One region of the Streptomyces sp. NPDC036815 genome, then DNA from elsewhere that is predicted to be linked to it. Evidence: riboswitches for the same ligand, from Rfam matches in the RefSeq annotation. Region 1 holds a riboswitch; the other holds the start of a gene.
The links. Region 1 has a riboswitch for cobalamin ahead of ACZ69I_RS03720 (ABC transporter substrate-binding protein). Riboswitches for the same ligand answer to the same signal wherever they lie in the genome.
Positions count from the first base shown of each region.

Region 2: linked by a shared signal. The riboswitch ahead of ACZ69I_RS10725 (CoA-acylating methylmalonate-semialdehyde dehydrogenase) and the one ahead of ACZ69I_RS03720 (ABC transporter substrate-binding protein) in region 1 are both predicted to bind cobalamin.

Region 1 is NZ_JBVJPW010000001.1:842,653-848,139, reverse strand. Features, by position in the region: gene ACZ69I_RS03730 (ABC transporter ATP-binding protein) at 1-779, opposite strand, end outside; gene ACZ69I_RS03725 (FecCD family ABC transporter permease) at 859-1,929, opposite strand; gene ACZ69I_RS03720 (ABC transporter substrate-binding protein) at 2,073-3,110, opposite strand; cobalamin riboswitch at 3,177-3,361, opposite strand; gene ACZ69I_RS03715 (VOC family protein) at 3,380-3,856, opposite strand; gene ACZ69I_RS03710 (AraC family transcriptional regulator) at 3,853-4,722, opposite strand; gene ACZ69I_RS03705 (HAD family hydrolase) at 4,935-5,487, shown strand, end outside.
Region 2 is NZ_JBVJPW010000003.1:424,318-429,804, reverse strand. Features, by position in the region: gene pstS (phosphate ABC transporter substrate-binding protein PstS) at 106-1,260, shown strand; gene ACZ69I_RS10730 (SCO0607 family lipoprotein) at 1,394-1,729, shown strand; cobalamin riboswitch at 1,787-1,967, shown strand; gene ACZ69I_RS10725 (CoA-acylating methylmalonate-semialdehyde dehydrogenase) at 2,179-3,678, shown strand; gene ACZ69I_RS10720 (acyl-CoA dehydrogenase family protein) at 3,693-4,838, shown strand; gene ACZ69I_RS10715 (enoyl-CoA hydratase/isomerase family protein) at 4,835-5,487, shown strand, end outside.

The sequences.
Region 1 (5,487 bases):
CCGCCCGGTGGGCCGCCGTCCTCCTCCCCCGGCGTCACCACCGCCCGCACCCCGTAGACCTCGGCGATCAGCTCCTCGGTGATCACCTCGGCCGGGGTCCCCGCCGCGTACGCCGTGCCCTCCCGCAGGACGAGCAGGTGGTCGCAGAACATCGCCGCCAGGTTGAGGTCGTGCAGCGCGATCACGCTGGTCACCGGGAGCTCCGCCACCAGGGAAAGGAGGTCCAACTGGTGCTGGATGTCCAGGTGGTTGGTCGGCTCGTCGAGGAGGAGTTCGCGGGGTTCCTGGGCGAGCGCGCGGGCGATCTGGACGCGCTGGCGCTCGCCTCCGGAGAGGGTGTGCCAGGCCTGGGCGGCGCGTGCGGTGAGTCCGGTGCGCGCCAGCGCGTCGCGTACCGCCCGCTCGTCGTGGGACGTGGGGGCCGACCAGGCCCGACGGTGCGGGATACGACCGAGTCGTACGACGTCCCGTACGGTCAACTCGACCTGCGTCGAAGCGTGTTGCTCGACCACGGCGATCCGGCGCGCCACCGCCCGGCGGCCCGTGTCGGTCAGCGAGCGGCCGTCCAGGGTGACGACCCCCGCGGCCGGGGCGAGGACGCCCGCGAGGATGCGCAGGAGCGTGGACTTGCCGGATCCGTTGGGGCCGAGGAGTCCGACGGTGGCTCCGGTGGGCGGGGCGAGGCTGACCCCGTCGACAACGAGGCGGCCGCCCGCCTCCCGGCTGACGCGGTCGGCGCGCAGCCCCGCCGCGTCCGCGGGGAGCAGGTCGTGGGTCATGACACCGTCCTCGTACGTCATGACACCGTCCTCGTACGTCATGACGCCCTCCCGTACGTCACGGCACCCTCCCCGTACGTCATGACACCCTCCGCGTCCGGTAGAGGACCGCCACGAACGCCGGTACGCCGATGAGCGACGTCACCACGCCGACCGGGACCTCCTGCGGGTCCAGGGCCGTGCGGGCCAGCGTGTCCACCCAGACCAGGAAGACCGCCCCGGCCAGCGCCGTGACCGGGAGCAGCCGGGCGTGCCCGGAGCCGACGAACGCTCGGGCCGCGTGCGGCAGGACCAGGCCGACGAAGCCGATGGCGCCCGCCGAGCTGACCAGGGCCGCGGTCAGCAGTGCCGTCGTGCAGAGCAGGACGAGCCGGGTGCGGGCCACCCGGACGCCCAGGGTCGCGGCCGCCTCCTGGCCGAACGCGAACGCGTCGAGCGTACGGGCGTGGGTGAGGCAGACGAGCAGGGTCACCGCGAGCACTCCGGCGCACAGCCACACGTCCGTCCAGCCGATCCCGCTGAGCGAGCCGAGGAGCCAGAACAGCACGCCACGCGTGGTCTCGGCGTCGCCCGCGGTGAGCACCACGAACGAGGTCAGCGCGGAGAAGAGCTGCATGGCCGCGACGCCGGACAGGACGACCCGGTCCGTGGTGCCGCCCAGCGTGTGGCTCAGGAGCAGCACCAGGGCGAAGGAGCAGACCGCCCCGGCGAAGGCGCCCGCCGAGACCGACACCGCTCCCCCGCCGACCCCGAGGACGACGACCGCGACCGCGCCCGTGGACGCCCCGGACGACACCCCGAGCACGAAGGGGTCCGCGAGGGGGTTGCGGAGCAGGGACTGCATGACCGCCCCGCAGACCGCGAGGCCCGCGCCGCACACCGCGGCGAGCAGGGTGCGGGGCATCCGCAGGTTCCAGACGATGCCGTCCCTGATCGGGGTGAGCGGGGTCTCGCCCCAGCCGAGGTGGGCGGCGACGGTCGACCACACGTCGGGCACGGAGATGTCCGCGGGGCCGATGGTGACGGCCACGGACACGGAGAGGAGGAGCGCGACGACGCCCAGCGACCAGAGCAGGCCCAGGCGCAGCCCTGTCCGCAGGCCGTGCGGCGGGGCGGGCGGGTGTACGGCACCGGGTGCCACGTCCCGCATGCCCCGTGCCACGTCCCGCGTGCCGGGCGCCACCTCCTCCGTGCCCCGTGCCCCGTCCTGCGCCCCGTCCTGCGTGCCCCGTGCCCCGTCCCGCGTGCCGGGCGCCACCTCCTCCGTGCCGGGCGCCACCCCGCCCACCCGCGTCACGTGACGAGTCCGAACTTCCGCAGCGCGGCCGCGACCTGTTCGATGCCGTCGACCGTGCGGATCGTGGGGTTCATGGCCTGGCCGCTGAGCAGCACGTACCGCTTCTTCTTCACGGCGGTCAGGTTCTTCGTCGCCGGGTTGGACTCCAGGAACTCGATCTTCGCGGCGGCGCTCTCGGCCGACTGCGACTTGCGCGTGAGGTCGCCGAGGACGATGACGTCGGGGTCGCGGTCGGCGACGGTCTCCCAGTTGATCTGGGGCCACTCCTCGCGGGTGTCGTCGAAGACGTTCTTCGCGCCGAGTTCGCGGGTGATGATGCCGGGGGCGCCGCAGCAGCCCGCCATGTACGGGGCGTCGGAATTGGCGAACCAGTACATGAGGCGCGCGTCGGAGGCGTCGATGTCCTTCGTGGCCGCCGTGACGCGGTCCTTCATGCCCGCGATCAGCTTCTCGCCGCGCTTCTTCACGTCGAAGACCTTCGCGAGGTCGCGCACCTCGCCGTAGACGCTCTCCATGGTGAGGGTCTTCACGCGCTTGCCGTCGCCCGCGCCGTCGTTGTCCTTGCCCGCGCAGTCGGTGGGCGAGACGTAGACGGGCACGCCGAGCTCGCCGAACTTCGTACGGTCGGCGACGCCGCCCTTGCCGACCGTGTAGAGGAAGGAGGCGCTGACGAAGTCCGGCTCCTTGGCGAGGACCTTCTCCAGCGACGGGTAGCGGTCGGCGAGGCGCTCCACCTTCGCGTTGTCCTTCGCCAGGTTCTTCAGGACCGGGTCGGTCCAGGTGCCGGTGCCCACCATCCGGTCGGCGAGGCCGAGGGAGAGCAGGATCTCCGTGGATCCCTGGTCGAGGGAGACGGCCCGCCGCGGCGGCGCCGTCACCTTCGCCTCCTTGCCGCAGGAGGTGACCGTGACCGGATAGCCGTCGGCGCTCCCGCCCCCGGAGTGCGCGGAGTTCCGTGCGGAGCCGTCGCCGCACGCGGTGAGCGCGAGCAGACCGGCACAGAGGAGGGCGAATGTACGGGCTGTCGAGGACACGTGATCCCTTGAGTCTCACGGCTCATACGCGGAGCCTGGCCTGCGTCACGACCTCCGTCGCCCGGTGTGCGAGCGGAGGCGCCAGCAGGTCTTCGGACTCGGGATCGACCGGGCGGGGCGCCTTCCCGGGCGTCCGGAGACACCCAGTGGCCGTGGCCCCGCCCGTCCCCCTCACCGCTGCGCGTCAGTTCCGGATTCGCACCGGATTCCCTGGCCCAGGTGTGGGTTTGACTGGCTTGCGCAAGTTATCACGCACCTGTCACACGCCTTCACGTGGTCGGCGCGGGCCTCGGCTCGCCGCGGTAGGTGCCGAACGACCAGCGGTTTCCCTCCGGGTCCTCGATGGCGAACTCGCGGCTGCCGTACGGCTTGTCCTCGATCTCGGCGGTGATCTTCACGCCCGCCCCGGTGAGGCGGCGGTACAGGTCGTCCACCCGGGCGGTGACGACGTAGGCGCCCCCGGTGCCGGGTGTGCCGCAGGTGGCCGCGGCCTCCGGGTCGTACGAGCCGAGCATGATGCCACCGCCCTCGGGCCAGTCGAGCTGGGCGTGGGCGACGCGGCCCCCGTCCTCGTAGACGGCGGTGCGCAGGAAGCCGACGGTGTCGACGAGGAAGTCGATCAGCGCGGGGGCGTCCTGGGCCTGCACGCCCGGCCAGACGGCGGGAGGGGGCGTGGTGAGGTGCTCACCCGCGGCGGGGGCCGGCTCGGGGTTCGGGTTCGGTGTGGTGTGCGGTGTGGTGTTCATGTCTTCGAGTCTTCGTCCTTGCCGTGCGCCCCGGCTTGGATATTCCGGCACTCTTCGGCCAGCCAGTGGGTGGGGCTCGCCCCGGTGTACTGCCGGAAGTCGCGGACGAGGTGCGAGTGGTCGTAGTAGCCGGTGTCGGCCGCGACCCGGGCGAGGTCCGGCGGGGCGCCCGCCGCGACGGCGCGGACCACGGCGGCCTTGGCGTGCTGGAAGCGCATGAGGCGCGCGGCCTGCTTGGGGCTGAGGCCGGTCTCGGCGCGGAACAGCGCGGTCAGCCTCCGCTCGCTGAGCGCGACGTGCCGGGACAGGCCGCCCAGGGTGCCCGTGCCGCGGTGCCGGGCCAGCCAGGCCCAGGCCTCGGCGACCTCGGGGCGGACGGCCCCCGCGGCGCGGCCGTCGGACGCGCGCCGCCGCAGGTAGGCGGAGAGGTGGGTGAACCGGTCCGCCCAGGTGTCCAGTTCGCACAGCCGCTCCCGTACGTCGGCGGCGCGGTCGCCGAACACGTCGGCGCCGTCGACGACGAGCTGACCGGTCAGGTCGGCCGCGGGCACGCCGAGGAGTGCCCGGGCCGCGAGGGGGTGCACGGCGAGCTGGATGCCCGCCTCGTGCTCGGGCTGGACGACGTACGCGGGGCTCCGGTGCAGGCCGCCCACGACGATCTCGGTGCGTGCCGCGTCCGGCCCCGTGGCCCGGTCGGGGGTGGCGCCGGTGGCGATGGGCCCGTCGAGCGAGAAGATCACCGTCAGGTACGGCGAGGGCAGGCCCCGGTGCAGGGCGGGGCGCTGCCCCGCGGTGCGGTAGCCGACGGCGGAGACGACCATGCCGTCGAGCCGCGGCGCGGCCCTGACGAACTCACGGGAGCCCATGCGAACCAGTATGCGCGGCGGGTCCCGAGGGGTCGCGGCGACCACCGCGGTGAGCACCCGAGGGTCCCCCTCCCCTACCCGTGTTCACTTCCCCCATGCCCGCCGGAGCCGGTGACTTCGATCATGGGAAATGTCCGCCGGGCCCCATAGCATTGCGCGCCGCTCCGGACGGGGCCGCGCATCGCTCTCAGGAACGGCAGGGACGTCACACCATGGCAGTACGGGCAAAGAGCAAGCTGGCCCTCATCGGCACCACGGGCGCGCTGGCCGCCGCCGTCCTCGCGGGCGGCGCGCTGTGGCCGACGGGCGAGGCGAGCGCCGCCGACACCTCGGCGGCCACCGCCCGCGAGCTGTCCCACTGGCCGAAGCCCGTGGCGAAGCAGCTCGGCAAGGTCATCGCGAAGAACGACCACAAGGGCGCGTACGCGGTCTTCGACGCGGACAACACCACGTACCGGGGCGACCTCGAAGAGGCGCTGCTGCCGTTCCTGGAGATGAAGGGCGTCCTCACCCGCAAGACCATGGACCCGTCCCTGAAGATCATCCCCTTCAAGGACGAGCCCGGTCACAAGGAGAGCCTCTACAGCTACTACCTGCGGCTGTGCGACGTGGACGACCAGGTCTCCTACCCCTGGGCGGCGCAGATCTTCTCCGGCTTCACGCTGAAGGAGCTCAAGGGGTACGTCGACGAACTCCTCGCGTACAAGAAGCCGATCCCGGCCGAGTACTACGAGGACGGCAAGCTCACGAAGACCGAGGTGAAGC
Region 2 (5,487 bases), on a different contig from region 1:
GATCGGCGAACATCTGAGGTCCGGCCCGGAGTCGGTCGGAACAGACAGCCGGTCGAGACGCACGGCCGGTCGAGACCCATGTCGCGGTACCCCGAGGGGACAACGTTGCAACGCCCACGTCCAGGACGTACGTACCAAGGAGGCAGAGCGCACGCGGCGGTCTGCCTCACCGTTCTGCTCTCGCTCTCCCTCGCGGGATGCGGAGTCGCGGGCATCGGGGGTGACGACGGGGACGGCGACGAGCGGGGCGCCGCGCGTTCCTCCGCCGTCGCGGGGATCGACTGCGCCGACACCGGCAAGGTTCCGGGTACGGGGTCGAGCGCCCAGCAGAACGCCATGAAGTACTGGATCAAGCAGTACCAGCGCGCGTGCCCGGGCGTGCGGATCGCGTACAACCCGATCGGGTCGGGGGCGGGCGGCGCGCAGTTCCTGCGGGGCGCGACGGCGTTCGGCGGCTCCGACAGCGCGCTGAAGCCCGAGGAGGTCGAGCGCTCGAAGGACGTCTGCCGGGGCGGGCGCGCGATCGACCTGCCCATGGTCGGCGGGCCCATCGCGATCGGGTACGACCTGCCGGGCGTGGAGGACCTCGTCCTGGACGCCCCGACCCTCGCCGGAATCTTCGACCGGAAGATCACCTCATGGGACGATCCGGCGATCCGGCGCCTCAACCCCGACGCCGATCTGCCGTCCATGCCGGTCCGCCCCGTGCACCGGTCGGACGACTCCGGCACCACCCAGAACTTCCAGGCCTACCTCGCGGGCGCGGCGCCCGCCGCCTGGGCCCACCCGGTCGGCAAGGCCTGGCAGGGCGGGGGCGGCGCCTCCGCGAGCGGGTCCAGCGGCGTGGCATCGGAGGTGACCTCGGGGTTCGGTGCCATCGGCTACTTCGAGCTGTCCTTCGCGCGGGACCGGCGGATCAAGACCGTGAGCATCGACACGGGCGCGCCCGCCCCGGTCGCACCGACGCCGACGACGGCGTCGGCCGGAATCGCGCAGGCGCGCGTCGCGGGCAAGGGCCGGGACATGAAGCTGAAGTTCCGCTACGGCGCCGCGCATCCGGGTGCGTACCCGATCGTCCAGGTGACCTACGAGATCGTCTGCGACAAGGGAAACCACGAGGAGACGCTGCCCGCCCTCAAGTCGTTCCTGACGTACACGGCGAGTGAGGCGGGCCAGAAGGACCTGTCCGGCCTGCACTACGCGCCGCTCCCCGAATCGGTCGCCGGTCAGGTGCGCGACGTGGTCGGCACCCTGTCCTGACGTACGGGTGCGGCTTCCCGTGCGGGTGACCGAGGGGCCGCTCCTCTTTGAGTACCCGTACTCATGATCGGGAGCCACGGCTCGCGCAAGCTGGTGTGGCAACGTGCGACGAGCCGACATGAAGGAGCCGACAGTGGCCAGGAAGATCCGAGTTCGTACCGCCCCGCGAGCGATCGGCGGCCGTGTGGCGCGGGTCGCGGTGGGACTCGCGCTGGCTGGTGCGGTGGGTGGCGTGCTCTCCGCCTGTTCCACGGAGGACGCGATCTGCGGCGGCGGCGAGTATCCCGTCCTGCGGGTGGGTGGCAGCGGGTCGGCGTGCCAGCCCGACGGGGAGGAGCCGCCCAAGGGCTATGCCCGCTACCCGCAGGGGAAGGTCCCCGAGCATGTCGGGGACAAGTGGGACACGTACTGGAACGATCACACGCTCGACAAGGACGGCAGGATCGTGAAGCTGAAGGACGGCGAGTGATCGCGCGGACGCCGACTCGCCGGACGGGGTGGACTTACTAGGACGTCCAACTATATGTTCGTGACCAGAGCCCGCGGTGCAGGGAAGCCGGTGTGAATCCGGCGCGGTCCCGCCACTGTGACCGGGGAGTGCGTTCTCGCCGAGCGATACGCCACTGACGGAGCACGTCCCGTCGGGAAGGCGGGAGAACGCGCGCTGATCCGGGAGTCAGGATACCGGCCGCGGGGTGTTCCGTGTTGTCCACGAGGATGGAGCAGACACGCATGGCACCGGTCCGTGACCACGACCCAGGTGATCCGGCGAAGCGAGCGGCGACCCCTGTCGACGCCCGACTCCACGACGGCTCTTAGGCCTTCGCGTCCCACGTCAGAACCGCCCGCCCACCGCACCCGGTGGCGCCGACGGCCTGCCGTGCCATCCCCGGACTCACCTGACGAGAGCAGGCTCTCATGGTCCGTGAACTGACACATTTCATCGGCGGCAAACACGTGCGCGGGGCGTCCGGGCTCTTCGCCGACGTGTACGACCCCAACACCGGCTTTGTACAGGCACATGTGCCGCTGGCCGGGCGTGACGAGACGGTCGCGGCGATCGCCGACGCCGAGTCCGCGCAGCGTGCGTGGGGGGAGTGGAACCCGCAGCGGCGCGCCCGCGTCATGCTGCGTTTCCTCCAACTCGTCGACGAGGAGCGGGAGTCCCTGGCCCGGCTGCTCTCCAGCGAGCACGGCAAGACGGTCTCCGACGCCCACGGTGACCTGCAACGCGGCCTCGAAGTAGTCGAGTTCGCCGCGGGCATCCCGCACCTCCTCAAGGGCGAGTTCACCGACAACGCCGGTACCGGCATCGACGTGCACTCCCTGCGGGTGCCCCTCGGCGTCACCGCAGGGATCACCCCGTTCAACTTCCCCGCCATGATCCCGCTGTGGAAGGCGGCCCCCGCGCTCGCCTGCGGCAACTCCTTCGTCCTCAAGCCGTCCGAACGCGCGCCCTCCGTCCCGCTCAGGCTCGCCGAACTGTTCCTGGAGGCGGGTCTGCCGCCCGGTGTCCTGAACGTCGTCAACGGAGGCAAGGAGACCGTCGACACCCTCCTGGAGGACCCCCGGGTCCAGGCGCTCGGCTTCGTCGGGTCCACGCCGATCGCCGCGCACATCTACGCCACCGCCGCCGCGCACGGCAAACGCGCCCAGTGCTTCGGCGGCGCCAAGAACCACATGATCGTCATGCCGGACGCCGACCTCGACCAGGCCGTCGACGCCCTCGTCGGCGCCGGGTACGGCTCGGCGGGGGAGCGCTGCATGGCCATCGCGGTCGCCGTCCCCGTGGGCGAGGAGACCGCCGACGCGCTCGTCGCCCGGCTCAAGGAACGCGTCGCCGACCTGCGCATCGGCCCCTCCGACGACCCCGGGGCCGACTTCGGCCCGCTGGTGAGCCGAGACGCTCTCGACCGGGTCCGCCGTTACGTGGACATCGGCGTCAACGAAGGGGCCGAACTGATCGTGGACGGGAGGGACTTCACCCTCCCTGGCCACGAGAACGGCTTCTTCGCCGGAGCCACGCTCTTCGACCGCGTCTCGCCGCGCATGCGGATCTACCGCGAGGAGATCTTCGGCCCGGTGCTGTGCGTGGTCCGCGCGGCCGACTACGAGACCGCTCTGCGCCTGCCCACCGAACACCCCTACGGCAACGGCGTGGCCCTCTTCACCAGGGACGGCGACACCGCCCGCGACTTCACCCGCCGCGTCGGCGCCGGCATGGTCGGGATCAACGTGCCGATCCCCGTACCGGTGGCGTACCACACCTTCGGAGGCTGGAAGCGGTCCGGCTTCGGCGACCTCAACCAGCACGGCCCCGACGCCGTCCGCTTCTACACCCGTACGAAGACCGTCACCTCGCGCTGGCCCTCCGGGGCCAGGGAGGGTGCGAGCTTCACCATCCCGACGATGGGATGACGGCGATGACATCGATGGCCACCACCCTCACCAAGGACCAGCTCGCACTGGCCGAGGTCACACTCGACTTCGCCGATACGTATCTGGCGCCGCACGCCGTCGCCTGGGACCGCGACAAACACTTCCCCGTGGACGTCCTGCGCAAGGCCGCCGAACTGGGCCTCGGCGGAGTCTACGTACGCGAGGAGCACGGCGGTTCCGGGCTCGGCCGCACCGACGGAACCCTCGTGTTCGAGGCGCTGGCCACCGGCTGCCCCTCCATCGCGGGCTACCTCTCCATCCACAACATGGTCGCCTGGATGATCGACCGGTACGGCGACCAGGACCAGCGCGCCCGCTGGCTGCCGGACCTGTGCACGGCCGCGTCCCTGGGCAGCTACTGCCTCACCGAACCCGGTGCCGGATCGGACGCGGCGGCCCTGCGGACGCGGGCCGAACGCCACGGCGGGGGCTACGTCCTGACCGGCGTCAAGCAGTTCATCTCCGGAGCGGGCGCCTCGGACGTGTACGTCGTCATGGCCCGCACCGGCGAGGAGGGGCCCGGCGGCATCTCCGCGTTCGTCGTCGAACGGGACGACCCCGGCCTCTCCTTCGGCGCCGACGAACGCAAGATGGGCTGGAACGCCCAGCCGACCCGCCAGGTGCTCCTCGACGGCGTCCGCGTCCCCGCCGGCCGGCGGCTCGGCGCCGAGGGGGACGGCTTCCGCATCGCCATGTCCGGCCTCAACGGCGGACGCCTCGGCATCGCGGCCTGCTCCCTGGGCGGCGCCCAGAGCGCACTGCACCGCAGCGTGGCCTACCTCGCCGACCGCGAGGCGTTCGGCGCCTCGCTCCTGGACGCCCAGGCGCTGCGGTTCCGGCTCGCCGACATGGCCACCGAGCTGTCGGCCGCCCGCGCGCTGGTGCGTCAGGCGGCCGACGCCCTCGACAGGGACGACGCTCGGGCCCCGCAGCTCTGCGCCATGGCCAAGCGGTTCGCCACGGACACCGGCTACTCCGTGGCCGACCGGGCGCTCCAACTCCACGGCGGCTACGGCTACTTGAGCGAGTACGGCATCGAGAAGATCGTCCGTGACCTGCGGGTCCACCAGATCCTGGAAGGAACCAACGAGATCATGCGCCTGATCGTGGCCCGCGGCCTGACCGAGGCCGTCCGATGAGCGCGGCGGACGACTCCGTGCTGCTCGACTCCGTGCTGCTGCGCGTCGAAGGCCGCGCGGCCCATGTGGTCCTCAACCGCCCCAAGGCCCTCAACGCCCTCACCCACACCATGGTGCGCCGCATCGACCAGGCACTCACCGACTGGGAACGGGACCCCGCGGTGGACACCGTCGTCCTCACCGGAGCGGGGGAGCGCGGCCTGTGCGCGGGCGGGGACATCCGGTCCATCCACGAGGACGTGACGACCGGTGACGGAGAGGCGACGCGGGACTTCTGGCGTGACGAGTACCGCCTCGACGCCCGCATCGCGCGCTTCCCGAAGCCGTTCGTGGCCGTCATGGACGGCATCGTGATGGGCGGCGGTGTCGGCGTCTCGGCCCATGCGGAGGTGCGCGTGGTCACCGAACGCTCCCGCGTGGCGATGCCGGAGACCGGCATCGGCTTCGTGCCCGACGTCGGCGGCACCTATCTGCTTGGCCTCGCGCCCGGCGGGCTCGGTGCTCATATCGCCCTCACCGGGGCGCAGTTGACGGCCGGGGACGCGCTCAGGTGCGGCCTCGCCGACCACTTCGTACCGTCGTCGGCCCTGCCCCGGCTGATCGCGGACCTCGCCGAGGCGCCCGTACGAGACGTCCTCCCGCGATACGT